One region of the Muricoprocola aceti genome, then DNA from elsewhere that is predicted to be linked to it. Evidence: predicted binding sites of a transcription regulator. Region 1 holds the regulator's gene; the other holds the start of a gene.
The links. Region 1 encodes Rex, which represses fermentation and respiration genes when NADH is low (regulators of the CRP and FNR family bind a similar motif). Its sites were predicted from a motif close to ATTGTTAANTANTTAACAAT; they were not measured.

Region 1 (16,550 bases):
GACACAGCTCCGATAATTCCTCCACACGCAGTTCCTCTTCCCGGTCTTTTCCCATCAGGGTCACTTCTGTTCCCCTCTGAACATCCGGGATATCCGTGACATCTACCATAAACTGATCCATACATACACGTCCCAGTATCGGAGCCCTGCGTCCGTGAATCAGGACACAGCCCCGGTTCGAAAGCATACGTGGATATCCATCTGCATATCCGACCGGGATTGTTGCTACCAACATTTTTTTCGGAGTGGTATAGATTCCGCCATAGCTGATCTCTACTCCTGCTTCCACTTCTTTTACAAAAGAAACACGGGCCTTCCATTCCATGACAGGATGAAGCGGTACTGTCGGCTTATCTACTTCATCCGATGGATAGATTCCATAAATCGTGATACCTGCCCTTACCACATCCAGATTTGCATATGGCATATCAATAATTCCCGCACTGTTGGAGCAGTGACAGATCGGAATCTGAATACCTGCTTCCTCAAGACGGTCTCGAAAAGTAAGATACCTGTGGAACTGCCGGTTGGCACAGGTTTTATCTTTTTCATCCGCCCGGGCAAAATGTGTGAACATCCCCTCGATTTGAAGATTCGGAAGTTTGCTGATCTGAAGCACTTCTTCTACACTTTCTTCATTGTCTTTCAGACCGATTCTGGTCATTCCGGTATCCAATGCCAGATGTATCAGTGCTGTCAGATTCTTTTTTGCAGCTGTATCCGAAAGACATTTTGCTGTCGCATAATCAAAAACCGGAAAGCGCACCTGATTTTCAATCAGATCTGCGTAATAGTCTTCAAAGACATAGCCCAGAATCAGGATCGGCTTGTGAATACCGGCTTCCCGGAGTTCCAGAGCTTCTTCCGCTGTAGCCACCGCATATCCCCAGATATAAGAATAAGATTCCAGCAGTCTGGCAACAGGAACTGCTCCATGTCCATATGCATCTGCTTTGATCACTGCAATCATACTGGTATCTTCCCGGATATTTTTCCTCATGGATTCAAAATTAAACACAACCGCATCCAGATCTACGGCTGCATAAGTTCTGCTATAACTGTTCATGATATTACCTTTCATTCTATGCCATATAAAATATGTTCCACAATATCACTTGCCATCATGGAATAGGTTCCCCGTTCTTTTTTTGCATCATCTCCCGCCAGTCCATGCACATAGACCCCCAGCCGGGCTGCTTCAAAAGGCACCATATGCTGAGCGAGGAATCCACCAATGATACCTGTCAGTACGTCACCGCTTCCCGCTGTCGCCATACCATGGTTACCCGTATCATTTATATATTCATCCGTTCCATCTGTAACAATGGTGTGACTTCCTTTGAGTACCATAATCACATGATGCATTTTGGCGTAGGCTTTTGCACAAGCATGCCTGTCTGCCTGAATGTCATTTACAGACATCTGACTTAACCGGCTCATTTCCGCCGGGTGAGGTGTCACAATCATGGAACCATTTCTCTCTTCATACCAGGCAGGGTGTTTTGCCAGAAGATTTAATGCATCCGCATCGACCACCTTGGAAAGCTGACTTCTCAAAACAGCCCGCGTGATCTCTTCTGCACAGTGGGACTGTCCCAGCCCCGGTCCGACTGCAATGGCTGTTTTTCCCTTCATGATTTCCTTCAGCTGGTCTGCCTCCCAGTGCTCCGGTGAATAGGTATACAGTACCGATTCCGGTATTCGTTCCTGTAAAATAATACGGTTGCACTCTTCCGTATAGATATAAACCAGACCGGTACCTGCACGATAAGCTGCTTTCGCTGCCAGATAGGCTGCACCACACATATTACAGCTGCCTGCGATCAGCAAAAGTTTCCCATAGTCTCCCTTGTTGGAGTCTTCCTGGCGATGAGGCAGCTCTTCTTTTAATTTTTCTCGCTGATATGATGTTATCTGCATAGTCTCTCCAAAAGAAATGCTGCCAAAAATATTTCCGAAACATGTTGCCCGGAATCTTCTGGCAGCGTTGCTTTTCTTATTTTCTGTTTTTTCTGTTGATATTATAGGATAACTGCATCAGACTTTCTGACAGATGGACATTCTCCACTACCACATCCGGTGGAAGATCCAGATCTGTATGAGCAAAATTCCAGATGGCTTTTACTCCTCCCTTTACCAATACCGGTGCAATTGCTTCCGCACCTGCCTTCGGAAGTGTCAGTGTTGCGATATCAATATCATGGGAAGAAAGAAACTCTGGTAACCGATCATCCATCATAATCTGAATCCCACGGATCGTCTTTCCCTCCAGCTCCGGGTTAGTATCAAAGATTCCAATAATTCGAAATCCACGTTTTTCAAACTTAACGTAATTCGCTAAGGCCTCACCCAGATGCCCTGCACCGATAATGATCATGTTATACGTCTTATCCAGTCCAAGAATCTTTCCAATCTCATTATACAGATACTTTACATTATATCCATATCCCTGCTGCCCGAATCCGCCAAAATTATTCAAATCCTGCCGGATCTGTGATGCAGTAACCTGCATTCTGTCACTTAATTCATTTGATGAAATACGTTCCACTTTATGTTCCAGTAATTCGCCCAGGTATCTGTAGTAGCGTGGAAGACGTTTTATTACGGCTTTTGAAATTTCCCGTTCCTGCACTGCTTCGTCACCCCCAAAATTGATTTTGTCTTTTTTAGTATACAATACTGTTAAATACTTGTCAATCAATGGGTAACAGTAATAAATGCATGATAGATCGCTTTTATAGCTTTTTCAAAGTCTTTTTCATTCACGCCAATAATAATATTCAATTCGCTGGAGCCCTGATCGATCATACGAATATTGATATCTTCTTTTGCCAGTGCAGTGAATAATTTACCGGCAGTTCCTTCTGTAGACTTCATACCACGTCCCACCACTGCAATCAACGCAATATTTGAGTGAATCTCAAGGAAATCAGGATCCACATTACGGTGAAGACCTGCGAGAATCTTCTGTTCTTTTTCCTCAAAATCAAACTGCTGTACAAATACACTCATGGTATCAATGCCGGATGGAATATGTTCAAAAGATAAACCATTTTCTTCAAATACGCTTAATACTCTTCTGCCAAATCCAATCTCCGTATTCATACGGTCTTTTTCCAGATTGACGGATGCAAAGCCCTTCTTACCTGCAATACCGGTAATCGTATACTTTGGCTTTTTACAGGTACTCTCCACAATCAGTGTTCCAGGTGCAGATGGATCATTGGTATTCTTAATGTTGATCGGGATACCTTCTCTTCTTACCGGGAAAATAGCCTCGTCATGCAGCACGGATGCACCCATATATGCAAGCTCACGCAGCTCTCGATAAGTAATAATCTCGATCGGTTCCGGATTCTCTACAATACGTGGATCTGTTACCAGAAATCCGGACACATCTGTCCAGTTCTCATACAGATCTGCCTTCACAGCACGGGCTACAATCGAACCGGTAATATCTGATCCGCCTCTGGAAAATGTCTTAATCGTACCATTCGGCATCGCACCGTAGAATCCAGGGATTACCGCATGTTCTGTCTTCTCCAGACGCATGCTTAAAATATTGTTGGTCTTCTCAGAATCAAATTCGCCATTCTCATCAAAGAAAATCACTTCTGCCGCATCGATAAAATCAAAGCCGAGATAATGCGCCATAATGATACCATTGAGATATTCTCCTCTTGATGCAGCATAATTCACGCCGGCTCCGTTCTGAAAATATTCAAAAATCTTCTCAAATTCTTCATCCAGTGAAAGATTCAGATGCAGACCATCGATAATTTCCTGATATCTTGCATGAATCTTATCCAGCTTTTCTTCAAAATTCTTTCCGTTTACTGCTGTATCATAACAATCGTATAACATATCAGTGACTTTGGTATCATCACTGAAGCGTTTTCCAGGAGCGGAAGGAATCACATATCTTCTGTGTGGATCCGCTGTAATAATACTCTTTACTTTGTTAAACTGTTCGGCGCTTGCAAGTGAACTTCCGCCAAATTTCACTACTTTCTTCATACGAACTCCTCCTGTGTATCTGTTTCAATGTAATATATTACTGCATTTTCTGCAAAAAAGCTAGAGTAAATTCAAGGAATATGATAAACTGTAGCAGGTAAATAAATGACAGAATAATGATAGGATGTGAATTATGATACTTTCATGTAACCATATAGACAAAGCCTTTGGCACAAAACAGATTTTAAAAGACGTTTCTTTCCATGTGGAGGAACGGGAAAAAACCGCAATCGTCGGCATCAACGGAGCCGGCAAATCCACTCTGCTGAAGATCATTATGAACCAGCTTCCTGCCGACAGTGGTGAGGTTACTCTTTCCAGAGGTGCTTCGATCGGATACCTTGCACAGCATGAGGCGGTATCCGGGGAACATACCATCTACGAAGAGCTTCTGGAAGTAAAAAAAGAGATTATCGAAATGGAAGAAAAGATTCGTTCCCTGGAACTGGATATGAAGCATCAGCAGGGCGAAGAACTGACTGCTACCCTGGATCTTTACCACCGTCTGAGTACCGAATTTGAAAACCGCAACGGATATGCCTACAAAAGCGAACTGATCGGTGTATTAAAGGGTCTTGGATTTGAAGAAAGTGAATTTGACAAATCTGTAGCAACCCTTTCCGGCGGGCAAAAGACCCGTGTAGCACTTGGTAAGCTGCTGCTCTCCAAACCGGATATTATTCTGCTGGATGAGCCAACCAACCATCTGGATATGAATTCCATTGCCTGGCTGGAGACATACCTTCTCAACTATCAGGGCGCCGTGATTATTGTAGCGCATGACCGGTATTTCCTGAATAAAGTAGTCACTAAGGTAGTGGAACTGGATAACGGACATGCTACCGTTTTTCTCGGAAACTATTCAGATTATGCAACGAAAAAAGCGATGCTGCGGAATGCACAACTGAAAGCATGGATGAATCAGCAGCAGGAAATCAAACACCAGGAACAGGTGATCGCCAGGCTAAAATCCTTTAACCGGGAAAAAAGTATCAAACGGGCAGAAAGCCGGGAAAAAATGCTGGACAAAATCGATCGTCTGGAAAAACCGACAGAATTAAATTCTGAGATTCATCTTCAGCTCCATCCAAGGGTGGAAAGCGGGGAAGACGTTCTGAAAGTAGAACATCTTTCAAAAGCCTTTGACAGCCAGCAGCTGTTCTCTGACTTGAATTTTTCTGTTAAACGTGGCGAAAAAGTTGCGATTATCGGGAATAACGGAACCGGAAAAACTACGATCCTGAAGATTATCAATTCCGTCATTAAGGCAGATGCCGGATCTTTTACCCTGGGAAGTAAGGTGCACATTGGCTATTACGATCAGGAACATCATGTACTTCATATGGAGAAGACCCTGTTTGAAGAAATTGCTGACGATTATCCAACTTTGACCAATACCGAGATCCGAAACACACTGGCCGCATTTCTCTTTACCGGAGATGATGTCTTTAAACAGATCAAAGACTTAAGCGGTGGTGAACGGGGGCGTGTTTCCCTGGCAAAACTGATGCTGTCAGAGGCCAACTTCCTGATTCTGGATGAGCCGACCAACCACCTGGATATTGTCTCCAAAGAGATTCTGGAACATGCACTGAATCAATACACAGGAACTGTACTATATGTCTCCCATGACCGTTATTTTATCAATCAGACCGCCAGCAGAATTCTGGATCTGACTGGGAATACATTGGTAAACTATATTGGTAACTATGACTACTATCTGGAGAAACGAGAGGAACTGACCAGGATCTATGCCCCGGAGACTTCTGTCTCCTCTGTTGAGCAAAGTACTGCTGCCGCTATTGCCTCCAGCGGAAAAGATGAATGGCAGAAACGAAAAGAAGAACAGGCACGTGAACGCAAACGCCAGAATGATCTGAAAAAAACAGAAGATCAGATTCAGAAGCTGGAAGCCAGAAATCAGGAAATTGATGACCAGATGTGTCTGGAATCTGTTTATACAGATGTGGCCAAATGTATGGAGCTGAATAAAGAGAAAACAGAAAATGCCAACAAACTGGAAACATTATATGAAGTCTGGGAATCCCTTATGTAAAAATCAATAACGCCAAAAAGAAACGCAGCGATGAGAAAGAGCATTCTTTTCCCGTCACTGCGTTTTTAATCTATTTTTCCATTAGTTATTTTGGGTCAGTGTCTCACGAATAGCCAGAATAAAATCTTTGCTGTTCAGCACAGTTGGATGTTCCAGGGTGGTAATCAAAGCAAGATCTTTGGTCATCTTTCCACTTTCAATCGTATCCAGGGTCGCTTTTTCCAGTCTATCTGCAAATGCCATTAGTTCCGGAATCTGATCCAGTTCTCCTCGTTTTCTTAAAGCACCGCTCCATGCAAAAATCGTTGCAACTGAATTGGTCGAGGTCTCCTCTCCCTTCAGATACTTATAATAATGTCTCTGTACCGTTCCATGCGCCGCCTCATATTCATAGTTTCCTTCCGGTGAAACTAATACAGATGTCATCATAGCCAGAGAGCCAAATGCAGAGGAAATCATATCACTCATCACATCTCCGTCATAGTTCTTGCATGCCCAGATATAACCGCCTTCAGATTTCATGACCCGTGCTACCGCATCATCTATCAGTGTATAGAAGTAAGTAATGCCGGCTGCCCTGAACTTCTCTTCATACTCTTTTTCGTAGATCTCCTGCATAATGTCTTTAAAAGTATGATCATATTTTTTTGAAATCGTATCTTTCGTTGCAAACCACAGATCCTGTCTGGTATCCAGAGCATAAGCAAAACAGCTTCTTGCATAGCTTTCAATGGATTTATTCAGATTATGCATACCCTGGATAACACCCGCTCCCTTGAATTCATGAATCGTCTCTTTCATAACGGTTCCATCTTCTCCGGTAAACATCAGCTCTGCTTTTCCCGGTCCAGGGACCTTCATCTCTACTGCTTTATAGACATCCCCATAAGCATGTCGTGCAATCGTGATTGGCTTTTTCCAGGTACGGACATTTGGCTCAATCCCTTTTACGATGATCGGTGTACGGAAAACCGTACCATCCAGAATTGCACGAATCGTTCCATTTGGGCTCTTCCACATTTCTTTCAAATGATATTCCTTCATGCGGGCAGCATTCGGTGTGATGGTGGCACACTTCACAGCTACTCCATATTTTCTGGTAGCCTCCGCGCTGTCTGTAGTCACCTGATCATTGGTCGCGTCTCTGTTTTCAAGTCCCAGATCATAATACTCTGTCTTCAGATCAATAAACGGAAGCAGAAGCTCCTCTTTGATCATGGACCAGAGAATTCTGGTCATCTCATCTCCATCCATTTCTACCAGAGGCGTTTTCATTGCTATTTTATCCATGTTCTATTCCTCCACTTTCTGTCAGGATTCATGTTCCAGCCTTATGTTCGCAATGGCGTTCAGGATATGTCTGGTCGCCAGCTCATCTGCTCTTTTGGCATCCCTATCCTTAATGGCCAGCAGGATCTCTTCATGTTCCTGTGTTGATTTTTTGGCCCGTTCCTGACGCTTCAGAGATCGAAGCCGGGCTTTCTGCACATACTGATGGTAATCTTTCAACTGATGCTCCAGCATTTTACTTCCACAGGATTCAAACAACACTTCATGAAACTGACTGTCCATCTTCAGTAAATGTTCCATATCCTTTTTTTCTTCATAAAATTTGGAAAGTAAAATAATCTCATCTAATTTATCCAGTTGCTCATGGGTAATGGAAGAAACTGCCATTTCCGCGCAGAGACCTTCCAGACGTGCACGGATACGAAAAATATCTTCCACATCTTTATAAGTGATGCCCTTTACGTAGGCTCCTCGATTCGGATAAATCTCCACCAGCCCTTCCTGTTCCAGCTGTCTGAGAGCCTCTCTGACAGGGGTCCGGCTGACCCCCAGTTTTTTAGCCAGGGCAATCTCCCGCAGTTCTGCTCCATTTTCAAATTCACCGGCAAGAATACTGTTTTTCAGTTGCTGAAACACTTTTCCGCCTAAAGAATAATGCTCTTCCATGTTCCTCTCCCGCTAAATAAGGTCATAATTTAATTTGGAACAGCAGTCAGCGATCACATCCGTCAGTTCATCATCGGTAATGACTGTCACACGTCCTTCGTCATATTCGTGATCTACCCATGTTTTTACCATCTTAACCAGTTCACATTCCTTATCCAGCTTCTTTTCTTCAGGCAGTTTATAATAGGTATTAATCCAGTGGGCAATACCCGCAAGACCAGAAGTGTTAGATACAGAAACCAGAACCGGTCTGTTCAGGAATTTTTCTGTATCAAAAATATTGTAGATTTCTTCATTTTTCAAAAGACCATCTGCGTGAATACCTGCACGGGTTACATTAAAGTTCTTTCCAACAAATGGTGTTCTGGACGGAACAGTATAACCGATCTCTTTTTCATAATATTCCTTTAATTCTGTAATAACAGTCGTATCCATACCATCCAGAGTTCCTCTCAGCTGTGCATATTCAAATACCATTGCTTCCAGAGGAGTATTGCCGGTACGTTCCCCTATACCGAACAGAGAACAGTTGACACCAGATGCACCATACAGCCACGCCGTCGTAGAATTGCTGACAGCTTTATAAAAATCATTGTGTCCATGCCATTCAATCATTTCACTGGGTACACCTGCATGCGTCATAATACCATAGATGATACCTTGTACGGAACGTGGAATCACAGCACCCGGATAATTTACTCCATATCCCATGGTATCACAGCAGCGAACTTTTACCGGAATCTTATATTCTTCCGACAGCTTCATCAGTTCCAGACAAAATGGAATAACATAACCGTAAATATCTGCTCTTGTAATATCCTCCAGATGGCATCTTGGACTGATTCCCATATCCAGACAGTCTCTTACAATGCTCAGATAATGGAACATAGCCTGAAAACGAGTCATCTTCATCTTATAAAAAATATGATAATCGGAACAGCTGACCAGAATACCGGTTTCTTTCAAGCCCATATCCTTTACAAGCTGAAAATCCTTTTTATTGGCACGAATCCAGCTGGTAACTTCCGGAAACTGATATCGTTTCTCCAGACATTTTTCAACAGCATCCCTGTCTTTTTTGCTGTACAGGAAAAATTCGCAGGCACGGATCTTACCATTTGGACCACCCAGCTTATGAAAATAATCATAGATCCTTACGATCTGTTCTGTCGTATAAGGCTCTCTGGACTGCTGTCCATCACGGAATGTGGTATCCGTAATCCAGATATCATCTGGCATGTGATGAGGTACAACTCGGTCATTAAATGCGATCTTTGGTACTTCATCGTAAGGAAAAAGGTTACGGAATACGTTCGGTGACTGTACGTCAACCAGTGGATACATATGTTCTTCCAATTCCAGTAAATTGGTCTTTTCATTCATTTTGACTTTTCTGTTTTCCATGATTGATTACTCCTCATTTTGTTTTTCCTAATTTTTGTATAATTGTATACAATTATACAAAAATTGTCAAGAACAAAACAAACGATTTCCAAAAATAAAAATCAGAGCTGCTTTCACAGCCCTGATTCAATTTGATCAGATTGGTTCTGATTATTTTCCATAATAGGATTTCAGATACAGTTCTTTGATTTCAGAAATCAGTGGATATCTTGGGTTGGCGCCGGTACACTGGTCATTAAAGGCCTGCTCGGACATCTCATCCAGAGTATCCAGGAACTTCTTTTCATCTATGTTATACTCTTTGATCGTTGGTTTGATCTCGATGGTACGCATCAGTTCATCCAGTTTTGCCAGAAGTTTTTCAAATACTTCCTGATCATTTTTACCGGTCAGTCCTACATATCTTCCGATTTCTGCATAACGCTGAAGGGCATGTGGATACTGATACTGTGGGAAAGTACCCATCTTTGTCGGCACCTCAGCACTGTTATAACGCATTACGTTTAACAATACCAGTGCATTTGCAATTCCGTGAGGAAGATGATGGAACGCTCCCAGCTTATGTGCCAGAGAATGATTCAGACCCAGGAATGCATTGGCGAAAGCCATACCTGCCATACAGGAAGCATTTGCCATATGGTCTCTCGCTTCTACATCATTACCGTCTTTATAAGCTCTCGGCAGATAATCAAATACCAGCTTGATGGCACGAAGCGCAAGACTGTCCGTATAATCAGATGCCATAATGGAAACATAGGCTTCAATAGCATGAGTCATAACATCAATACCGGATGCACAGGTCAGACCCTTTGGTGCACTCATCATGTTGTCAGTATCTACAATGGACATATTCGGCATTAATTCATAATCAGCCAGCGGCCATTTGATTCCAGTCTCACGGTCGGTAATGATCGCAAATGGTGTCACTTCAGATCCGGTACCGGATGAAGTAGGGATTGCGATAAAATAGGCTTTCTTTCCCATCTTAGGATAAGTGTAAACTCTCTTACGGATATCCATGAAATCCATGGACATTTCTGAGAAATCTGCATCTGGATTTTCATATAATACCCACATGATTTTTCCGGCATCCATAGCAGATCCGCCGCCCATTGCAATAATACAGTCTGGTTCAAAGGCTCTCATTGCTGCCGCCCCTGCTCTTGCACTTGCCAGAGATGGATCTGGTTCTACATCAGAGAAACAGGTATGTACAATACCCATCTGATCCAGTTTGTCTTCTATCTTCTTTGTAAAGCCATTCTTATACAGGAAAGAGTCAGTAACAATAAAACATCTCTTCTTACCCATGACATTTTTCAGTTCATCCAGTGCAACAGGCGTACAGCCCTTCTTAAAATATACCTTTTCCGGAGTGCGCATCCAAAGCATGTTTTCTCTCCTTTCTGCAACGGTCTTAATATTGATCAGATGTTTGACACCAACGTTCTCAGAAACAGAGTTGCCACCCCAGCTTCCACATCCCAGTGTCAGAGACGGAGCCAGTCTGAAGTTATACAGATCTCCGATACCACCCTGTGAGGAAGGAGTATTGATCAGAATACGACAGGTCTTCATCATAGTTGCATGCTTTGCCATTTTTTCTTTTTCATTAACATTAATGTAAAGAGATGATGTATGGCCATAGCCGCCGTCTGCTACCAGCTGAGCAGCTTTTTCCAGTGCCTCATCAAATGTCTTAGCCTTGTACATAGCCAGAACCGGTGACAGCTTCTCATGAGCAAATGGTTCACTGATATCTACGGAATCCACTTCACCGATCAGGATCTTTGTCTCTTCCGGTACTTCTACTCCTGCCATCTTTGCAATGGTAGCTGCTTTCTGACCAACGATCTTGGCATTTAAAGCACCATTAATCAAGATCGTGGATCTTACCTTATCCAGTTCCTCTTTTTTCAGGAAATAGCAGCCACGGTACTTGAATTCTTCTTTTACTGCCTTGTATACACTTTCCAGAACTGTAACAGACTGTTCCGATGCACAGATCATACCATTATCAAATGTCTTGGAATGAATAATAGAGTTTACTGCCATCTTCACATCTGCTGTGTCATCAATAATCACAGGCGTATTACCAGGACCTACGCCCAGTGCAGGCTTTCCGGATGAATAAGCTGCCTTTACCATACCCGGGCCGCCGGTAGCCAGTATACAGTCTGCTTCCTGCATCACTTTATTGGTCAGCTCCAACGATGGAACATCAATGCATTTGATAATACCTTCCGGTGCACCGGCTGCTACTGCTGCATCCAAAACAATCTTTGCAGCTGCTGCGGTACAGTTCTTAGCCCGCGGATGTGGACTGATAATGATACCATTTCGTGTCTTCAGACAGATCAGCGTCTTAAAAATAGCGGTAGACGTAGGATTCGTGGTAGGTATCACTGCCGCAATCACTCCAAGAGGTTCCGCAATTTTGGTAATACCATAGACAGGATCTTCTTCAATTACACCACAGGTCTTTGTGTTCTTATAGGCATTGTAAATATATTCTGCCGCATAGTGGTTCTTGATTACCTTGTCTTCCAGTACACCCATACCCGTCTCTTCTACAGCCATTCTGGATAATGGAATACGTGCCTTATTGGCTGCTGTGGCAGCTGCCTTAAAAATGGCGTCCACCTGTTCCTGTGTGTAGGTAGAAAAAATCTTCTGTGCTTCGCGAAGTTCCTTCATCGCAAGTTCCAGATCCTCGAGAGTTTCAATGGTGTTCTTTTTGATTGTTTTGTCAGCCATCAGTTTCCTCCTTTAAAATATTCATTGTTAATTATTTAACTATAATAGATTCTACCTTATCGTCAAAAGATTGTCAATGTGCACTTTTTACATATATCTGGGAATAAAATCAAAAGAAATAGACAAATTGATAAAAAATAATCAAGAGTAAAAAAATCCCCGGCAGCTGCGGATCTGCCGGGGATTCATGCCGTTCTCTTGTCATGCGGATTAACAAGAATCTCCGGTATGAAGGAGGTATTTGTGTAATCTCCTACTTGAGATTCATCCATCAAATCAAACATTCTAATTTACCATTAGAAAAAAATGTGCCTGCTCACCCATGCAGTCACGTCTCACAAACGACTTCGTCGCTTGGTTGGATGCTTGCGCTGTATCTGGAGCACATCTCATTTATTAAGCAGGTTTCCTGACTTACAGATCATCGTATGATTCCGCCTTCTCACATCTTAGGGTTATGCAATGGCTGTTGGACCTACTCCCTGATTACAGTGACCAGTTCGCTTGGGATTCTCACCCAAATTCCCTTTTCATGATTACTCATGCACTTAATAAAGTAATATTCAATTACACACTGATAGTATAGTGCAATACTGCCAGTTTGTCAATTGAGTTATACAACTTTTTTAACAATTTTTATTGAAACCGTCGTTTTTATCTTTTTCGGAACAGATCTTTTAAGATCTGTTCAGCACTCTTCTTTCGATAATGATCTGGATCTGTCATCACAGATTTGCCGGATATATCCCACCGCATCTGATGATAGTCTGTCAGATAAGAAATACCCCTGCTGCAGTCACCAAACTTTTTATACCAGACAGGATAGTATTTTTTCATATATTTCCTTGCCAGTTTTACTGCCTGGCTGTTGGTCTTTCCAGACGGAGTTGTGGTGCCGCATAAGGTCACACCAGGTGGACTGGAATGAAGGAATACCACGCTCCCATCTTTACAGGATCCAACTACTATGTAAACATGACCGGCTGGAGTGCTCATAATATCTCCTGCTTTATAATTTTTTACTTTTGATCGTTTTGTAAAAGTTCCCCACCCACGGCTGGCATAATTGCGTGCCATATTCTGTGCATACAGCACATAACCTTTCTTTCCGTCAGTTTCTTCCAGCACATTATAAATACACCATCCAATATACCCGGAACAATCCAGGCCTTTGGATGACTGAAACAGATATTTACGATAATTATAACCTTTTTTCTGCTTTTTGTAGAACTTTTTCCAGGATGCACTTACTCCAAGACGTCTGGCTTCTTTGCTGGCACCATTTCTGCTCCATCCACCGCCCCATACATACATGGTACTTCCTACCGGCTGAAGCCCGGTCTGCAGCAGTTCTTTTATGGTTGTCTGTCTGCCTGCAGCCAACACAGAAGAAGAACTTATCATCAAAATACAGAAAAAGCACAGACAACACCATGTTAATCTCTTTTTGCTTTGTTTCATCGCTTCTCCCTTATTTTTCTCTTTCCAATTGATCTTCCAAAAAGGATAAAAGACAGTCAGGGGAATCCTGGCTGTCTTTTTTTCCGTCACTTATTCATAAAGGCTTATGCTAAAGTTCTCATAGCAGCTTCCACTACATGTCCTACCAGTACAGAAGTGGTAACACTTCCTACTCCTCCAGGAACAGGTGTAATGGCATCTACGATTGGCTCTACTGCAGCATAATCAACATCGCCACATAATTTACCTTCTGCATTGACATTGATTCCTACGTCGATGACAGTCTGTCCTTCTCTGACATATTCAGCGCCAACTACACCGGCACGTCCGGCTGCTACAATAATGATATCTGCTTCACGTGCTACGGATGGCATATCTACTGTCTTTGTATGACAGATCGTGACAGTGGCATTCTTCTTTACCAGCATCATAGCTGCCGGTTTTCCAACTACAAGGCTTCGTCCAATCACAACTGCTTTCTTACCGGTGCAGTCGATCTGATAGTGATCCAGAATCTCCATACAAGCCTGTGGTGTACAAGGAGGGAAACCAATCTTCTTTCCAGTAAATACTCCAGACATAGACAGATCTGTCATGCAGTCTACATCTTTCTCTGGTGCAAGTGCATTTTCGATCACTGCCTGATCCAGATGCTTTGGTAATGGACGGAATAACAGTACGCCATGAATATGAGCATCTTTATTTACTTTATCGATCGTTGCAAGCAGTTCTTCCTGTGTCACATCTTCTGGAAGAAGAATCTTTTCACATGCAACTCCCAGTGTTTCACAACGTTTGGTTGCACCTTTTTCATAGGAGATATCGCTTGGATTTTCTCCCACACGAATGATACAAAGAGTAGGATTTACTCCCTTTTCCTGGCATGCTGCCACATTTGCTTTAATTCTTTCGTTTAATGCTGCGGTAACCTCTTTACCTAATAACTGTTTTGCCATAATAGCTCCTTTCACAACTCTTATTATTTTAAACGACCTAATACACTGTCAAAAATCTGATCTGCTTTTGCAGTATAGTCTTCCAGCATCTTGTCACATTTTGCATTCAGCTGAGCTGCCAGTTCTTTATCTGCCATGGACTTGGTATTAATATATACGTTCAGGCTGGCACCTTTTAATGCTGCTTTTGCAAAAGCCACACCAACTCCTGCATCACTGATTGCAAGAGTAGATCCTTTTGCTGCAAACTCAGCAATGATATCAATGGCCTCACAGCATTTCTCCATGATCTCCATTGGAACGGAGCAGGCATCTTTTAATACAATAGCCATTACGCGTGCCTTCTCTGCCTTTTCCTCTTCTGTCTCCCTTGGCATACCATATGCTTTAGAAAGCGGCTCGAATACTTCCGCATCTCTTTCGATCAGACGAAGAAAGTCTTTCTGAAGCTGATCACATTTGCCTTTCAGTTCCCACATTTCTTCTTCTACTTCAGCATATTTTTTCTTACCAACGGTTAAGCTTCCAACCATATTTCCAAGGGCTGTTCCGATAGCTCCAACCAGGGCAGAAGCGCCGCCGCCACCTGGAACTGGTGCCTTTGATGCTAATACTTCCACAAATTCATTACATGGTACTGTAGAAAATCCCATAATTCATCCTCCATTTACTGCATTTTTTTTAATGTGGTAATACTTATATCTCCAACTACTGCCAGATCGTAGGTTTCAAATGACAGCGGGAAATTATCAGAAAATAAAATCTGAGATGACGGTGGAAATTCGTCATCACCTGCCCAGAGAATAAATCTTACAAAATGGCCATTGATAAACTCAACCTCATAAGATACATCTCCATATGACAGCTTCTTTGCGCCCAGACGATCCATAATCTCTGCGAACTTATCCAGCTTAAATCCAAAGCCGTATGCAAGACGCATCAGACATCTGCCCTGGAACTGTTGAAAATACAAGTCACCGCTCGGAAGTTCACGGTATGTCAGGAACTTACCTGTTGAGTCAGACTGTACCCCGTTCAACAGATAACGGATAGCAAATATCTTCGCATCTACCGCATCTTCCATAATTGCAAACACACCTTCTGTCTTATCCAGACAGGTTACCTTGCACTCTGGCCAGCTGATCTCATATGTTCTCTGCAGCATTCTCATGGTAAAGCACTTACGTTCTGCATCATAAGGAATACCAGTGCGAACAGCTGCTGCCTTCGGATCCAGCGCCTGAAACTGCTCCAGATACTGACCGAAAGGTACCTCTTCTATACTGTTCTTTGCGTAATCTAAATTCATCTTTTATCCTCATTCATATTTCTTCACTCTTCTTGTCTATTCTATCACAAAACCGATAGATAAAGCAACAGGATGTCAGACATTTATCTGACATCCTGTGAAAAAAATTACAAACTATTCATACAAATCATACAATGCTTGGAAACAGCGCAGAATCGGTGTGTGGCAGGAAACATGCACCCACAAATTCATCCATATAAGCATTAATATTACTCAGTTCAATATAAGTCATATTCTGCGCAATCTCGTATACTTTCTGTTCAGATTCTGTAGAATACAGCATTGCATAAGCTCCCACCAGAGAAGAATTACCAATATATTCGTATAATTCCAGTGGTACATCCGGGAACATTCCGATACGAATCGCATTTTGCATATTAATGCCACTTCCTATACCACCTGCTACGTACACATGCTCGATCATGGATACGTCAAAATCACAATAGGACAACATGGTACGAATAGCTGAGAAGATAGCACCCTTAGCACGAATGAAGCTGTCAATGTCTACTTCCGTGATCTCAACATCTTTGACAGAACCAGCTTCTTCCTGGAATGCAATCACATAAGAGCCCATACCATGTTCATCATGACGAACTCTCTTACCTTCTCGGATAAATTTACCCTTCGGACT
Region 2 (16,550 bases), on a different contig from region 1:
ACAGATGGTACTTCTTTTGAAGTGATTGCAGACTATACCGATGGTCTGATGCAGATGGATGCAGATGGAAAAGCCGTAGAAGCATTAGCGGAATCTTATGACCTTTCTGATGACGGAACCGTTTACACTTTCCATATCCGTGAAGATGCAAACTGGAGCAACGGAGAACCGGTTACTGCAGCAGACTTCGTATTTGCATGGCAGAGAGCGGTAGATCCGGATGTAGCCTCTGAATATTCCTATATGATGAGCGATATCGGACAGATCAAGAACGCAGCAGAGATCATCGCAGGTGAGATGGATAAGAGCGAACTTGGTGTAACAGCAGTGGATGACAAAACACTGAAGGTAGAACTGAATGTACCAGTCAGCTACTTTACATCCCTGATGTATTTCCCGACATTCTATCCGGTAAATGAAGCATTCTTCACAGAATGTGGTGATACTTTTGCAACCAGTCCGGACACTATCCTGTCCAATGGTGCATTTGTAATGGATGACTATGAACCGGCAGCTACTGCATTCCACCTTACTAAGAATGCAGATTACTACAATGCAGATTCTGTTTCACTGGAAGGTATTAATTATCAGGTAATCCAGGATTCACAGACAGCCCTGATGAGCTATCAGACAGGTGCTCTGGATATGACCATTGTAAATGGTGAACAGGTTGATCAGGTAGAAGATGATCCTGAATTCTCTTCCACAGGTGCTGGTTACCTTTGGTATGTAAGCCCTAATATCTCAGCGGTAGAAGAACTGCAGAATCTGAATATCCGTCTTGCAATGACGATGGCGATTGATCGTGAAGCCATCACAAATGATGTATTAAAAGATGGTTCTATTGCTACTTACACAGCGGTTCCAATGCAGTTCGCAGCAGGGCCTGACGGATCTGACTTCTCCGCAGATCAGGAAATGTTCTCTGATGTATGCGCATCTGATCCGGAAAAAGCAGCTGAATACTGGGCAAAAGGTCTGGAAGAACTGGGAACAGACAGCATCGAACTGGATATGATCGTAGATGCTGACGATGCACCACAGAAGGTGGCAACTGTGCTGAAAGAACAGTGGGAGACTACACTTCCTGGCTTAACCGTAAACCTGGTAGTAGAGCCTAAGAAACAGCGTGTAGAAGATATGCAGGATGGTAACTTTGAAGTAGCACTTACCCGTTGGGGACCGGACTATGCAGATCCAATGACATACCTTGGTATGTGGGTAACAGACAACTCCAACAACTATGGTCTGTGGAGCAATGCTGATTACGATGCGATGATCGATGAATGTACAACTGGTGATCTGTGTACGGATGCAGAAGGACGTTGGGCTAAGATGTATGAAGCGGAAAAGATCGCTATGGACGATGCAGTCATCTTCCCATTGTATACAGCAGCAAATGCACAGATGATATCCAGTAGTGTAACAGGTCTGGAACAGCATCCGGTAGCACTGAATCGTGTATACAAGAATGTTGTAAAAGAAGACTAATTTAATAAAAAATATCTTTTTGTAAAAGGTATGGAAGCCGCGCGAAGGGATGATTTCCTTTCGTACGGCTTTCCGTTTACGTGAGCAATCTGACGTAATACAGGAAAAAAGATAAAGCAGGAGAAGAAAAGTGAAAAAGTATACGATCAAACGAGTGCTGACCTTCATATTTACTTTATTGGCCATTTTGCTGATACTGTTTATACTGATGCAGCTGATGCCAGGTTCCCCATTTAATGATGAAAAGCTGAATGAGGACATGAGAGCTGCACTGTATGCTAAATATGGACTGGACAAGCCGATTATTGTTCAATTTTTTAACTATGTAAAAAATATGCTGCAGGGAGATTTTGGCGTCAGTTATAAGATTTCCAAGAATACGCCGATTTCCCAGCTGATTCAGACCCGTCTTCCGATCTCTATCGGCATCGGTGGTATGGCAGTTGCCCTTGGTGCTATCGCTGGATTACTCCTCGGACTTCTGGCAGCACTGAAGCATAATACGATCTGGGATACACTGGCTACTATCATTTCTGTTATTGGTGTGTCAGTTCCTTCTTATGTATTTGCGCTGGCATTAAGCTATAACTTTGGTTTCAAATTACAGTGGTTCCCGATGTTATTCAGTCAGAAAGATATTATGGGATCCAGTGTACTGCCAAGTATTTCATTGTCCATGTTCACCATGGCTTCCATTGCCCGGTTTACCCGAAGTGAGATGCTGGAGGTACTGGGAAGTGATTATATGCTTCTGGCAGAAAGTAAGGGCTTATCCGGTCCGGCATTGATCTTCCGTCATGCCCTGCGTAATGCCCTGATTCCAATCGTAACGGTACTGGCACCGCTGATTGTAGACCTGATGACCGGATCCCTGGTCGTAGAGAAGATCTTTGCGATTCCAGGTGTAGGAAGTCTTCTGGTCAATGCGATTCAGTCTAATGATTACAACGTGGTTATCAGCCTGAGTTTTATATATTCTGCAATGTATATTGCAATTATGCTGGTAGTAGACCTTCTCTATGGCGTTATTGACCCGAGAATCCGACTGGCTAAGAAAGGAGATTAACGTGATGAGTGAACAGACGATCAAGACTACACAGAATGCATATGTTCCGACAGACGCTGATTTCCGACTGAAGGACAATGCAGGAGAGATCACCATTGATACTAACTTTGCGGCACAGAGCTTCTGGAAAGACGTAACGCTCCGATTCTTCCGAAAGACCAGCGCATGGATAGGACTATTTTTGATTATTATTATTACTGTGCTGGCTATTGTGGGACCGGGCATGAATGAATATACCTATTCCGGACAGGAGCTGAGTCAGAAGAACTTTGCACCGCGTGTACCTGGACTGGAAAAGCTGGGAATTTTTGATGGCGTGGAGAGAATGACTACTTCTTCAGGAACCAAAGAATTTGATAAATACACAGAGAATAATCTGACGGATGTGTATTACTGGTTCGGAAGTGATAATTTTGGCCGTGATATCTGGACCCGTACCTGGGAAGGAGCCAGAGTATCTCTGATCATTGCGGTGGCTGCAGCCCTGATTGATATGATCATTGGTATGAGTTACGGCTTGATCTCGGGTTATTTTGGTGGACGAACCGATATGATCATGCAGCGTATTCTGGAGATCGCCAATGGTATTCCCCGGCTGGTTATTGTGACGCTGCTGCTTCTGGTGTTAAAACCAGGTATGCTGACCATTATTTTCGCATTAATGCTTACAGAATGGGTAGGTATGAGCCGAATTGCCCGTGCAGAAATGCTGAAGTTAAAAGAGCAGGAATTCGTTCTGGCTTCCAGAACCCTGGGGGCAGGACATTTCTTCATTATTTTCAAGCAGATTTTGCCGAATATCATTGGACCGATCATTACACAGGTAATGTTCTCCATTCCGACAGCAATCTTCACAGAAGCATTTTTAAGCTTCGTAGGTCTTGGTATTCCGGTACCGCAGTGTTCTCTTGGATCACTGATCTCAGAAGGATTTAACAGTTTTACCACGCATCCGTTCCAGATCATTCCGCCGGTTATCGTTATGGCGCTGCTGATGCTGAGCTTTAACCTGGTAGCAGATGGACTTCGTGAAGCACTGGATCCAAAACTGAAAGAAATGTGAGGTGCGTGTAGATGTCAGAAACGAAAGAAAAGATTCTTAAAATTAATGACCTGGATATTACGTTTAAGACAACAGCCGGACCGGTGCATGCCATTCGTGGTGTGAATATCGATCTGTATAAGGGAGAAACGGTAGCGATTGTAGGTGAGTCCGGATCTGGAAAGTCTGTTACGATGAAAGCTGCTATGGGAATCCTGGCTTCCAATGCTGTTGTAGACAGCGGAAGCATTGAGTTTACCTATAGCCATGCAGATGGCAGCAAAGAGACGGTAGATATCCTGACCCAAGATAAGAAATGGATTCGTAAACATATCAACGGAAAACGGATTGCCATGGTATTCCAGGACCCGATGACCAGTCTGGATCCAACCATGACCATCGGAAAACAGATCATGGAAGGAATGATCTGGCACTTTAAGACTCCGAAAAAAGAAGCCTGGGACAAAGCAGTAGAGCTGTTAAAAGAAGTTGGTATTTCTGATGCAGAAAAGCGTATGAAAAATTACCCGCATCAGTTGTCCGGTGGTATGAGACAGCGTGTGGTGATCGCCATTGCTCTGGCCTGCAATCCAGATCTGCTGATTTGTGATGAGCCGACTACTGCACTGGACGTAACCATTCAGGCAAAGATTATCGAGCTGATCAAAAAGATTCAGGATGAACGCGGCATTTCTGTTATTTACATCACCCATGATCTGGGAGTGGTGGCCAAAGTAGCAGATTATGTTAATGTTATGTATGCCGGCAAGATTGTGGAAAAAGGTACTATTGATGAGATTTTCTATGACCCGAGACATCCATATACCTGGGGCCTGTTATCCGCTATGCCGGATCTGAATACCGATGATCACAGACTGTATACCATTCCTGGATCACCGCCAAACCTGCTTCATGAAAAGACGGGAGATGCATTTGCACCACGTAACCGTTATGCACTGGAGATTGATGATAAGCTGGAGCCGCCAATGTTCCAGGTTTCCGATACTCATTACGCAGCAACCTGGCTGCTGGATGAACGGGCACCGAAGGTGGAGATGCCGGCAGAACTGAAGGCACGAATTGAACGAATGAAGGAGGAGGCAAAGAAAAATGGCAGTGAATTATAATGCAGAGCCGATCCTTACCGTCAATGGCTTAAAACAGTATTTCAAAGTCAGTAACACCTTTACCGTGAAAGCTGTGGATAATGTATCTTTTAAGATTTATCCAGGAGAAACTTATGGACTGGTAGGAGAATCCGGTTCCGGGAAATCCACCATTGGACGAAGCATTATCCGCCTGTATGATCCAACTGCAGGAGAGATCCATTTTAATGGAAGAGATATCAGCGGGAAGCTTTCCAGGGCGGATAACCAGGCGTTGAGAACACAGATGCAGATGATTTTCCAGGATCCAATGGCCTCTCTGAATCCGAGAAAAAAGGTGCGCGATATCCTGGGAGAAGGTCTGGATATTCATCATCTGTATAAGACAAAGGAAGAAAGAGAGACCATCATTAAAAACATTCTTGCAAAAGTAGGACTGGCACCGGAACATGCGGCCCGTTATCCGCATCAGTTTTCCGGTGGACAGCGTCAGCGTGTGGGAATTGCCCGTGCACTGATTATGAATCCGAAGCTGATCATCGCAGATGAATGTATTTCTGCACTGGATGTATCCATTCAGGCGCAGGTAGTCAATCTGATGAAGGATATTCAGGAAGAGACAGGGCTGGCCTATCTGTTTATCGCCCATGACCTGTCCATGGTAAAATACATTTCCGACCGTATCGGAGTACTGCATCTGGGACACCTTCTGGAGACAGGAACTACAGATGAGATCTTCGCCAATCCGGTACATCCATACACCAGAAGCCTGCTGTCTGCTATTCCGGAGCCGAATCCGAGACTGGAAAAAGATCGGAAGTCTGTGACTTATGATTATGCCACAAGCGGCATTGACTACAACGTAGGAAGCTATCACAGTATGGGCGGTCAGCATCAGGTGTTTGGTACCGATGAAGAGATCCAGAAGTGGACAAAAGAAAAGTTTTAATTGTATATTAACAAAAATTCAAAAACAGGATATGTGCAAAATAGAAAAAATTGCGCATATCCTGTTTTTACCTTGTGTAAAAATTGCGCGAAAGGTTACTATATATGGTAGATGACAAGGGAAAACAAGACAAGTAGCACAAGATAGTGTTGCAAAATAATTGCAAGAAAAGTCGCAATTATTGCGAAATATGAATTCTTGTTTACAAATTTTAAGATTGTGGTATAATAGATAAAGATATTTTTATAAGGGGTAGAAGCGGACAGGGGAAAAAGCCGCTTCGAGAATATCAAGTAACCTGAAAATGGGAAGAGTATAAATATAATTCAGAGGTGTCAAATGGAGCAGTATATAATCAAAGGCGGAAATCCGCTTGCCGGTGAAGTAGAGATCGGCGGTGCGAAGAACGCGGCATTGGGTATTCTTGCTGCAGCAATTATGACAGATGAGACTGTACGGATCGAGAATCTTCCAGATGTACAGGACATTAATGTGTTATTAGAAGCAATCAGTGAGATCGGCGCCAGTGTCACCAGAGTAAGCAGAACTTCAGCACTGATTAACGGATCCGGTATCGGAAGCGTCAGTGTTGACTATGAATATATAAAGAAGATCAGAGCATCCTATTATTTGCTTGGTGCATTACTTGGCAAGTATAAGAAGGCAGAGGTGCCGCTTCCGGGAGGATGCAATATTGGAAGCAGACCAATCGACCTTCACTTGAAGGGATTCAAGGCGCTGGGGGCCAAGGTACGCATCTCTCATGGTGCAATCATTGCAGAGGCTGATCATCTGAGAGGAAGCCATATCTATCTGGATACCGTATCAGTTGGTGCTACCATTAATATTATGATGGCAGCGGCTATGGCTGAAGGCCGCACGATCATCGAGAATGCAGCGAAGGAACCTCACGTTGTTGATGCAGCGAACTTCCTGAACAGCATGGGAGCTAATATTAAGGGAGCAGGTACTGATGTGATCCGTATCCGTGGTGTAGAAAAACTTCATGCTACCGAATATTCGATTATTCCGGATCAGATTGAAGCTGGGACCTTTATGTTTGCAGCAGCAGCTACCAGAGGAGATGTCATCGTGAAGAATGTTATTCCGAAGCATCTGGAAGCCACAACGGCGAAGCTGGTAGAGATCGGATGCCAGGTGGAAGAGTTTGATGATGCAGTACGTGTGGTAGCGACCAAACGCTTGAATAATACCAATGTGAAGACCCTGCCATATCCTGGATATCCTACCGATATGCAACCACAGATCGGTGTGGCACTGGCGATTGCGAAGGGAACCAGTATTGTGACGGAAAGTATCTTTGAGAATCGATTCAAGTATGTGGACGAGCTGATTCGTATGGGAGCAGACATTAAGGTAGAAGGTAATACGGCAGTGATCTATGGTACGGAGAAGCTGATGGGAGCCAGAGTCAGTGCACCGGATCTTCGTGCAGGAGCAGCTCTTGTGATTGCAGGACTGGCTGCAGAAGGGATCACCATTGTGGACGATATCGTATACATTCAGCGAGGATATGAAAATTTTGAACAGAAGCTTCGTGGACTTGGCGCTGAGATCGAGCGTGTCTCCAGTGAAAAAGAGATTCAGAAGTTCAAACTGAGAGTTGGATGATTTACCAACTTGTATTATAAAAAAACTATAAAATGCCCAGATTACTCTTGACGAAAGAGAAATCTGGGTATATCTTTATATATGCGTGTGATACAGATGTCACACAGAAAACAGCATAAAGTATGTTGTAGCTATTCAGGTTCTATTATCTTGTATGGGGACTGAATAGATACGGTATTTCTCTTATTCAGAGTGGTGGAGGTACAGAGGACCTGAGAAACCACGGCAACCCCGCACAACGGAAGGTGCCAACCTGAGCGAGCAATCGAACAATAAGAGGATGAACTGTCATATATGATAGAATGTCCGCTTATTTGAGTGGACATTTTTTGATGCACCAATGTCGAAAAGTGAATTCCTCGAAAGCAGGAAATGCCGGATCAGTACATCATACTAATATTAACTGGACTAATGTGGTACAGTTATTTACAGGATGATGTACGAAATACTATTAACCAATGAATTATTTTTACGAGAGGAAAAGAAAGATGGAAAGACGTTTATTTACATCCGAGTCCGTTACAGAAGGACATCCGGACAAAATGTGTGATGCGATCTCAGATGCGATTCTGGATGCATTACTGGCACAGGATCCAATGAGCCGTGTAGCCTGCGAGACTGCTACCACTACAGGTATGGTTCTGGTTATGGGTGAGATCACCACAAAAGCATATGTGGATATTCAGAAGATCGTTCGTGATACGATTCGCGAGATCGGTTATACCAGAGGTAAATATGGATTTGATGCAGATACCTGTGGTGTGATTACAGCCATTGACGAGCAGTCTAGTGATATCGCCATGGGCGTAGATAAGGCTCTGGAAGCAAAAGAAAATCAGATGACTGATACAGAGATTGAAGCGATTGGTGCCGGAGACCAGGGTATGATGTTCGGATATGCGACCAATGAGACAGAAGAGTATATGCCATATCCGATCGCCCTTGCACATAAGCTGTCCCGTCGTCTGACTGAAGTCAGAAAGAATGGTACACTGTCATATCTTCGTCCAGATGGAAAGACTCAGGTAACAGTGGAATATGATGATAATGGCAAACCGGTAAAACTGGATGCAGTAGTATTATCCACACAGCATGATCCGGATGTGACACAGGAACAGATCCATGCAGACATTAAGAAATATGTCTTTGATGAGATTCTGCCACAGGAAATGGTGGACGAGAATACCAAGTTCTTCATCAATCCGACCGGACGCTTTGTAATCGGTGGACCTCACGGAGACAGCGGACTGACCGGACGTAAGATTATCGTAGACACTTATGGTGGATATGCAAGACACGGCGGCGGAGCATTCTCCGGAAAAGACTGTACAAAGGTAGACCGTTCAGCAGCTTATGCAGCACGTTATGCTGCAAAGAATGTGGTTGCAGCAGGTCTGGCAGATAAATGTGAAGTTCAGCTTTCCTATGCCATCGGTGTAGCACAGCCAACATCTGTTATGGTAGATACATTTGGAACAGGTAAACTTTCTGATGAGAGAATCACCGAGATTGTACGTGAGAAATTCGATCTTCGCCCGGCTGGAATCATCAAGATGCTTGATCTGCGCCGTCCAATCTACAAGCAGACAGCAGCGTACGGACATTTTGGAAGACTGGATCTGGATCTCCCATGGGAAAAACTGGATAAAGTAGAAGATCTGAAAAAATATCTGTAATAGTTCACAGAAAATTTAGAAAACACCATCTTTGTTTAGATGAATTCAAAACTCCTTTATGGTATACTGAATAAGGAATACCGTAAGGGAGTTTTTTATATGAAGTTAAAGACAAGATTATTTATCGCATTTGCGGCGATACTGATTATTCCGATTATGTTGATGAGCATGGTTATGCTGACTGTAGGGAATCGTCAGTTTAAGGCACTTGAGAAGTATGCGCAGAAGTATCAGATCTATCAGGGACAATATGAAGTGGAACAGAAGAATTCTATGGATGCGGATGAACAGGAACAGGTTCAGGATAATGAAGATACGGATGGAGGGAGCCTGTCAGAGGATGTGACCGATTATGCGTCGGGAATCGTACCGGAGTTCCGCAGCTTTTTATATGATATGGCGACGATCATCATCGTGATTCTGGTGGTGACAGCAGCGATACTGATGTTATGGATCTATGCAGGGATTAGCGTGCCGTTGAACAAGCTGCGTAATGCCACCCACAAGATTGCAGAGGGAAATCTGAATTTTACCATGGAGGTCACCGGAGAGGATGAGATCAGTGATCTGTGCCGGGATTTTGAAGAGATGAGAAAGCGGCTGCTGGAGAGTACGGAGCAGAAGCTGGAGTATGATCAGGAGAGCAAGGAACTGATCAGCAACATTTCCCATGACCTGAAGACTCCGCTGACAGCAATCAAGGGTTATGTGGAAGGGATCATGGATGGTGTAGCTGATACGCCAGAGAAGATGGATCGCTATATTCGAACTATTTATAATAAGACTAATGATATGGATCGCCTTATTAATGAATTGACTTTTTATTCCAAGATCGATGCGAACCGTATTCCATATACATTCAATAAGATTAATGTGAAGAATTATTTTGAAGATTGTGTGGAGGAGATGGGAATCGAGCTGGAATCCAAAGGTTTTGCCTTTTCCTATAAGAATGAAGTAGATGACAGCGTGGAGGTCATTGCAGATGCAGAACAGATCAAGCGTGTTATCAACAATATTGTTAGCAATTCTGTAAAATATATGGATAAGAGTGATCCAAGGATCGACATCCGTGTAAAGGATGTGGGAGATTTTGTACAGATCGAGATCGAAGACAACGGACGGGGAATCGGAACGAAGGAACTTCCGAATATCTTTGAGCGTTTCTACCGTGCGGATGCCTCCAGGCATTCGGCCGGTGGAAGCGGAATCGGATTGTCTATTGTCAAAAAGATTATTGAAGACCATGGCGGAAAGATCTGGGCCAGCAGTACACTGGGCAAAGGAACCGTGATGTACTTCGTATTAAGAAAATATCAGGAGGTGCTGCTCTGATGAGTAAGATTTTAATTGTAGAAGATGAAGAAAGTATTGCAGAACTGGAGAAAGACTATCTGGAACTCAGCGGTTTTGAGGTTGAGACAGAGAAAGATGGAAAGGCGGGACTGGAAAGAGTCCTTGCTGAGAAATACGATCTGTTGATTCTGGATCTGATGCTTCCTGGCGTGGACGGATTTGAGATCTGTAAAAAGGTCAGAGAAGAAAAGAATATTCCGATCCTCATGGTATCGGCCAAGAAGGATGATATTGATAAGATTCGTGGCCTTGGCATGGGTGCGGATGACTATATGACAAAGCCATTCAGCCCAAGTGAACTGGTAGCCAGAGTAAAAGCTCATCTGGCCCGTTATGAACGTCTGGTGAATTCCAATGTGAAGGAGAATGATATCGTAGAGATTCGTGGAATTAAGATTGATAAGACTGCCAGAAGAGTCTGGATCAACGGGGAGGAGAAGAACTTTACAACGAAGGAATTCGACCTGTTGACCTTCCTTGCAGAGAACCCGAATCATGTATATACCAAGGAAGAACTGTTCCGTGAGATCTGGGATATGGAGTCCATCGGAGACATTGCAACGGTTACGGTGCATATCAAGAAGATTCGTGAAAAGATCGAATTTGACACAGCCAAGCCTCAGTATATAGAGACAATCTGGGGTGTTGGATATCGGTTTAAGGTGTAAACATATATATAAATGGAATATATATAAAAAGGAGGCCACTTTTCAAAAATACGAAAAGTGGCCTTTTTGAGCTATAAATTAGTAAATATTGTGGCACATCGTGTCTCAACCTTGCATTCTGTTGATCGTATTCTGGTATTTGATCATGGAGAATTGGTACAGACAAAAGGAGTCAAAGCTGTCAGTGCCATATAGATTCCGCACAGTGTATCGATACCGGAAGAATGACCGATGCTGGAAAAGGCCAGATAGATCTGTCTGGCTGTTACATCAGGATCAGTCAGGAGATGCACTGGAGCACTGAATTGTCCAAGCACTGCACAGCGTAAAAATGTAGCACTGATTTCGTTGGTGCGATCCAGGGTATGCAGAATATGCTGCTCCAGAAATGGCAGAAATACAGAACTTCCATCTGACAGTCTCAGCCCGGCAAGAAAACCGCATAGAAAGTCATCACCGCTTGGAGTCAGACCAATCCCCAGCCCAATCAGATGACACAGGCAGTCGGCCATTTCGTAAAAGTCCTCAGATGCCTGGAGAATCTGGATAAACTGTGTCAGATACTGACTGGCAGCGCGCATATAGAGGGAGTTTTCGAGCAACTCTGGCTGATTCAGGATCAATTCCATTCCACGCATATGAGCTGGAAGCGGGGAAGAACCTGCCATGGCAATAGCCTCACGGATTTTGGTATCCAGTCTGGAGAGATGCAAAGAAGACTGCACTGTCTCTGAGCCAGAAAGAGGTAAAAACAGATCCTGGCAGCAGGTATGACTGGTATTTAGATGGAAAGTCAGTTGTTGGCCGACCATAAAAGTGAGGTCAGCCAGCATCTCTTCCGTATAATCGGTAATCAGACTGACAGGGGAAAGGACGGAAGCCCTTGGCTGAAGTGTCAGCATCTGATCGCCGGTTCTCAGATTTACGGCTTTGTGATAAACCGAGTGAACGGTGGGCACAGAGGCTTTTTTTAAATTGTCAAGTGCAAAAGTGGAGGCCTGTAAGATCCTGAGTTGCATAGTGTTGTCCTGCCTGTCTGAAATAAAAATCTGGATTCTGCTGTAAAAGAAAGAAGCCAGTCCTGACTTCTATCATAGCAGACAGGGGGAAGGATGGAAAGAAAAATTCCAATTTTAATGAATTTTACTGGACTGATTAATTTATAAATCTGACAGCTTGCATAAATAAAGGAAAACTCAATATTTTGATAAATAAATAACGATTAAATTCTGGTTGTTTTTATAAAATTTTTATTATATAATGTCCATTAGAAAAACACATGGAACACAAAAAGGTAACTGAAGATTTCAACAAACGTGTCTGGCGGGACGAAGAAGACCCGGACAGCACAGCAGAAATGAGAACACCATTTCTGCAGGGTGAGAACCGGAGGTTACCATTTTTTTATGTATAATTACAGTGGGCAAAGGCCGGTACACATCTGTGCTTGCACAGAGATGAGTACATGACCCTGGAACCTGTAATGATATAGTGTAATGTGTAACACAAGCAGGAGGAGAGAATATGAAGACGAAGAAACTGTCACTTACAACATGGATTATCATTGCTACACTGGCTGGAATCATATTTGGTTCTATCGTAGGGCCGTGGGCATCTAATCTGAAATTTATTGGTACCATTTTTATCCGTCTGATTCAGATGTCTGTCGTATGTCTGGTTATGACATCGGTAGCAGCTGCGATTGGGGGAATTGAAGGAAAAGGCGCCGGTAAGATGGGTCTGGTAACTTTTATCTGTATTATTGTATTTACTCTGATTTCCGCAGGCTTAGGACTTGCTCTTGGACTGATTGTTAAACCAGGTGTAGGTGTAGCCATCGGTACAGAAGCTGCTGCCGTGGAAGTGGCATCGGCCAGCATTACGGAGACATTGACCAACTTTGTGCCAACGAACATTTTCAGTGCTATGGCGAATGGTGACATGGTACCTTGTATTCTGTTCTCTATTTTCTTCGGTGTATGTGCCGGATCTTATGGCAGAACAAGCGGTAATGATATTGTGATGGATCTGATCAAAGCGATTAATGGTGTCATCATGAACATCATCAAGATTGTTATGAACCTTGCACCAATCGGTATCTTCTGTCTGCTGGCGGATGTGGCTGGTGGTACAGGATTTACAGTTGTCCTTCCTATGTTAAAGTTCCTGGGGTGTCTGCTGATTGGTGATGTGATCCAGTTTATCATCTATGGCCCTTTTACCGCAGCATTCTGTGGTGTCAGCCCTGCAAAAATGCCAAAGAAATACTCTAAGATGTCTATGATGGCGGTCACTACCACATCATCTGCAATCTGCCTTCCAACCAAGATGGAAGATATGGTAACCAAGTTTGGTGTAGATCGTAAGGTGTCAGATTTTGTAGGACCGATCACCATGTCTATGAACAGTTGTGGTGCAGTGCAGTGTTATGTACTGGCTATGCTCTTTATGAGCCAGGCGACCGGCATGACTTTCACTATGGGACAGTTTGCCATGACCATTCTTCTGGCCTGCCTGATGTGCATGGGAACGATCGTAGTTCCTGGTGGAATGGTAGTTACTTATACATTTTTTGCAGCAACTATGGGACTGCCTACAGAAGCAGTCGCTATTCTGATCGGTATCGACTGGTTCTCCGGTATGTTCCGTACATTGATGAACGTAGATGTGGACGTTATGGTTGGTATGATCGTATCAAAGGTATGTGGTGTTTTTGATAAAGATGTATACGATGAGAAGAAGAAAGTTTCTTACGAAAATCAATAAGAGAGATTATGGCAAAGCAAATCTATAGGCAATGTAGATTTGCTTTCGCTGAATAATAAGGAGAAAGCACATGGATTTAAAGAAAATAACAACAGAGATCGCAGATGACCTGGATTTCCTGAAAACATTTACTGCAACACCTGGAAATGGCTGCACCAGAATGCCATTTACCAGAGAGACCAGAGATGCAGCGGAATATCTGAAAAAGATCATGAAAGAAGCCGGACTGGAAGTGAGAGAGGACTGCGTGGGAAATATATTTGGTGTACTTCCTGGAAAAGACAGAAGTCTTCCATGTATCATGGCCGGATCCCATTATGATTCAGTATATAATGGAGGAGATTATGACGGAATCGCCGGCGTGATCTGTGCAGTAGAACTGGCAAGACTCCTTCATGAAGAAGGTAAGAATCTGGAATGTGATTTTGTGGTAGCTGCATTTATGGACGAAGAGGGTTGTCGTTTTGGAACCGGATACTTTGGCTCCAAGTGTATGCTGGGTCAGATGACCATAGAAGAATGTAAACATTTTACCGATAAAGACGATATTTCTGTATATGATTCCATGAAGTCTTATGGACTGGTTCCGGAAGAACTGGTTAATGCGGCATGGCCGGAGGGATCGATTGGACATTTTATTGAACTTCATATCGAGCAGGGACCGGTTCTGGACGCAACAGGAATTGAACTGGGGCTGGTAGACTGTATCGTTGGAATTCAGAGATACATGATCACGGTAAACGGACGTTCCGATCATGCAGGAACTACCCCGATGGATATGCGTCAGGATGCAGTAGATATCGCAACGAAAGTCATCAGCAAGATTGGTGATATGGCAAGAGCAGAAAAGCCTGGTACAGTCGCTACCGTAGGCTATATGAAGGTAACACCCAGTGCTATGAATGTAGTGGCGCAGTCGGTAGATTTCAGCATCGATATCCGTTCCACAGAAAATGAGATCATCGACAAGATCGCATCTCAGATCATGGCTGAGCTGGACAAAGAGACACAGGCAACAGGGGCTACCTATAGCGTAGACCGTAAGCTGACGATTACACCGGTACAGTTAAGTGCACCTATGCTGGATATCATGGAAGGAAGCTGCAAGGATCTGGGGTATTCCTATAAGAGAATGCCAAGTGGTGCCGGACATGATGCACTGGCCATCGGACAGTCTATCGATACGGTCATGATTTTTGTGCCAAGTAAAGAAGGAAGAAGTCACTGCCCGGTAGAACACACCGAATATGAGGCATTCTCCAAGGCAATACAGGTATTATATGAGCTGATCCAGAAAATCTAAGCCATTGGGGACGCAAGTTTCCGGCTTTCCGGGGTCTATGGAAAGTGTAAAAATCTCCGGACAGATTTAATTCCCGGAGATAACTTTGATAAATAGTAAAATCAAGACAACAATGATAATGGGACGAACAATTTTCGTCCCGTTTTTCATGACCATACCACTGCCTATGTAATGTCCGGCAAGACAGAATGCTGCACCGGCGAGACCTGGGGCATATAGAATATATCCGCTGCATAAAAACGTAAACAGAGCGGCGATATTGGAAGATAAATTGATCAGTTTTACATTTCCGGATGCAGTTCGTATGTCCATGTGAGCGAGTCTGGTCAATGAAAGAAGAAGAAAAGTGCCGGTTCCGGGACCATAGAAACCATCGTATATGCCGATAAGAAAGGCACAGACAGAGACAATTGCCATGCGTTTTCTCAGGGAAAATGAAGTATCGTGCCGGATCTCCTTTTTGTCAGTCAGCACACAGACAGCCACGACAGGAAGAACCACTAACATGATTTTTTTCAGAATGACATCACTGGTCAGCAGCACCAGATGGGATCCACAGGTGGAACCGGCTAATGCACAGAGAATACCAGGAATAGCAATCAGCCTGTCGAAATATCCATGTTTGCAGTAGCGCACAGTGGATGCAGTCGTGCCAATGGAAGAAGAAAGTTTATTTGTGGCCAGTGCGTTGTGAGGCGGAAGACCTGCGAGCAAAAAGGCCGGAAGAGAAATCAGACCGCCGCCTCCGGCAATAGAATCCACCAGACCGGCAAGAAAAGTAAGCGGGCAGATAATCAAAAATGGAATGAAATTCATGGCTGGATACCGTCCTTATATCAGAGTATGTAAAAATATAATTGTTTCTTTCAGCAGTTCTTTTGTCTGGGCACTGCTGGTGTCCCGGTCAAAGTCGTGTTGACTGCCGGAGGCAATAAAACGCTTTGCGTGATATTTTTCCGTCAGTTTCTGGAATTCTGTAAATGGCACATCGGTATCTCCGGTGCTGTGTGCGCAGAAAACAGGACATGGCAGTTCGCTGCACAGACGCAGAGAATAGTATAATAAAAAGTATTTTTCCCGATCATGGTAGAAAAGAGACTTCCATTTTCCGGACTGCCTTGCATAAACATAGGCAGAATAGTGGGTATCCAGTGGTCCTTCTGTATGTGGCTCAGATGGTAGAGAGTCCAGAATCGCTTCGGACACCGTCGGAAGCGTCTGGTAATAGTGACTTGGATTTTCATACCAGAGATCTTCCAGAAAACCATATCCATAATAAGAGAGGACACCGACAGGTGCTTTTTTTAATACAGGCATATCATCTGGTATGGGAAAATCATGTTTTCCCATGCTGGCAGCAGCCAGAAGCGTCAGATAAGCGCCACTGGAACGCCCCAGGAGCACATAAGGCAGGGGATCAGCCCCCGGCGCAGTTATCTGGAACAGATCTGGCTCAGTCAGATAGAGATTTACAGAATCTGTCACATCCTGCAGG

Region 2: a site for Rex is predicted at 12,190-12,209, ahead of OCV47_RS07795 (oxamate carbamoyltransferase subunit AllH family protein). Genes of this name have one in related genera too.

Annotation. Positions count from the first base shown of each region.
Region 1 is NZ_JAOQKE010000001.1:207,338-223,887, forward strand. Features, by position in the region: gene alr (alanine racemase) at 1-1,066, opposite strand, end outside; gene OCV47_RS01060 (NAD(P)H-hydrate dehydratase) at 1,078-1,920, opposite strand; gene OCV47_RS01065 (redox-sensing transcriptional repressor Rex) at 1,997-2,632, opposite strand; gene OCV47_RS01070 (aspartate kinase) at 2,698-4,017, opposite strand; gene OCV47_RS01075 (ABC-F family ATP-binding cassette domain-containing protein) at 4,151-6,073, shown strand; gene OCV47_RS01080 (NADP-dependent isocitrate dehydrogenase) at 6,155-7,363, opposite strand; gene OCV47_RS01085 (GntR family transcriptional regulator) at 7,385-8,029, opposite strand; gene OCV47_RS01090 (beta/alpha barrel domain-containing protein) at 8,042-9,433, opposite strand; gene adhE (bifunctional acetaldehyde-CoA/alcohol dehydrogenase) at 9,584-12,190, opposite strand; cobalamin riboswitch at 12,573-12,757, opposite strand; gene OCV47_RS01100 (hypothetical protein) at 12,845-13,651, opposite strand; gene OCV47_RS01105 (bifunctional 5,10-methylenetetrahydrofolate dehydrogenase/5,10-methenyltetrahydrofolate cyclohydrolase) at 13,756-14,607, opposite strand; gene OCV47_RS01110 (cyclodeaminase/cyclohydrolase family protein) at 14,631-15,260, opposite strand; gene OCV47_RS01115 (DUF3786 domain-containing protein) at 15,275-15,916, opposite strand; gene acsV (corrinoid activation/regeneration protein AcsV) at 16,044-16,550, opposite strand, start outside.
Region 2 is NZ_JAOQKE010000007.1:21,439-37,988, forward strand. Features, by position in the region: gene OCV47_RS07750 (peptide ABC transporter substrate-binding protein) at 1-1,491, shown strand, start outside; gene OCV47_RS07755 (ABC transporter permease) at 1,622-2,557, shown strand; gene OCV47_RS07760 (ABC transporter permease) at 2,562-3,620, shown strand; gene OCV47_RS07765 (ABC transporter ATP-binding protein) at 3,632-4,726, shown strand; gene OCV47_RS07770 (ABC transporter ATP-binding protein) at 4,710-5,654, shown strand; gene OCV47_RS07775 (UDP-N-acetylglucosamine 1-carboxyvinyltransferase) at 5,994-7,286, shown strand; SAM riboswitch class I at 7,467-7,565, shown strand; gene metK (methionine adenosyltransferase) at 7,775-8,962, shown strand; gene OCV47_RS07785 (sensor histidine kinase) at 9,062-10,297, shown strand; gene OCV47_RS07790 (response regulator transcription factor) at 10,297-10,986, shown strand; gene OCV47_RS07795 (oxamate carbamoyltransferase subunit AllH family protein) at 11,130-12,005, opposite strand; gene OCV47_RS07800 (dicarboxylate/amino acid:cation symporter) at 12,511-13,752, shown strand; gene OCV47_RS07805 (M20 family metallo-hydrolase) at 13,823-15,055, shown strand; gene OCV47_RS07810 (sulfite exporter TauE/SafE family protein) at 15,122-15,871, opposite strand; gene OCV47_RS07815 (alpha/beta hydrolase) at 15,887-16,550, opposite strand, start outside.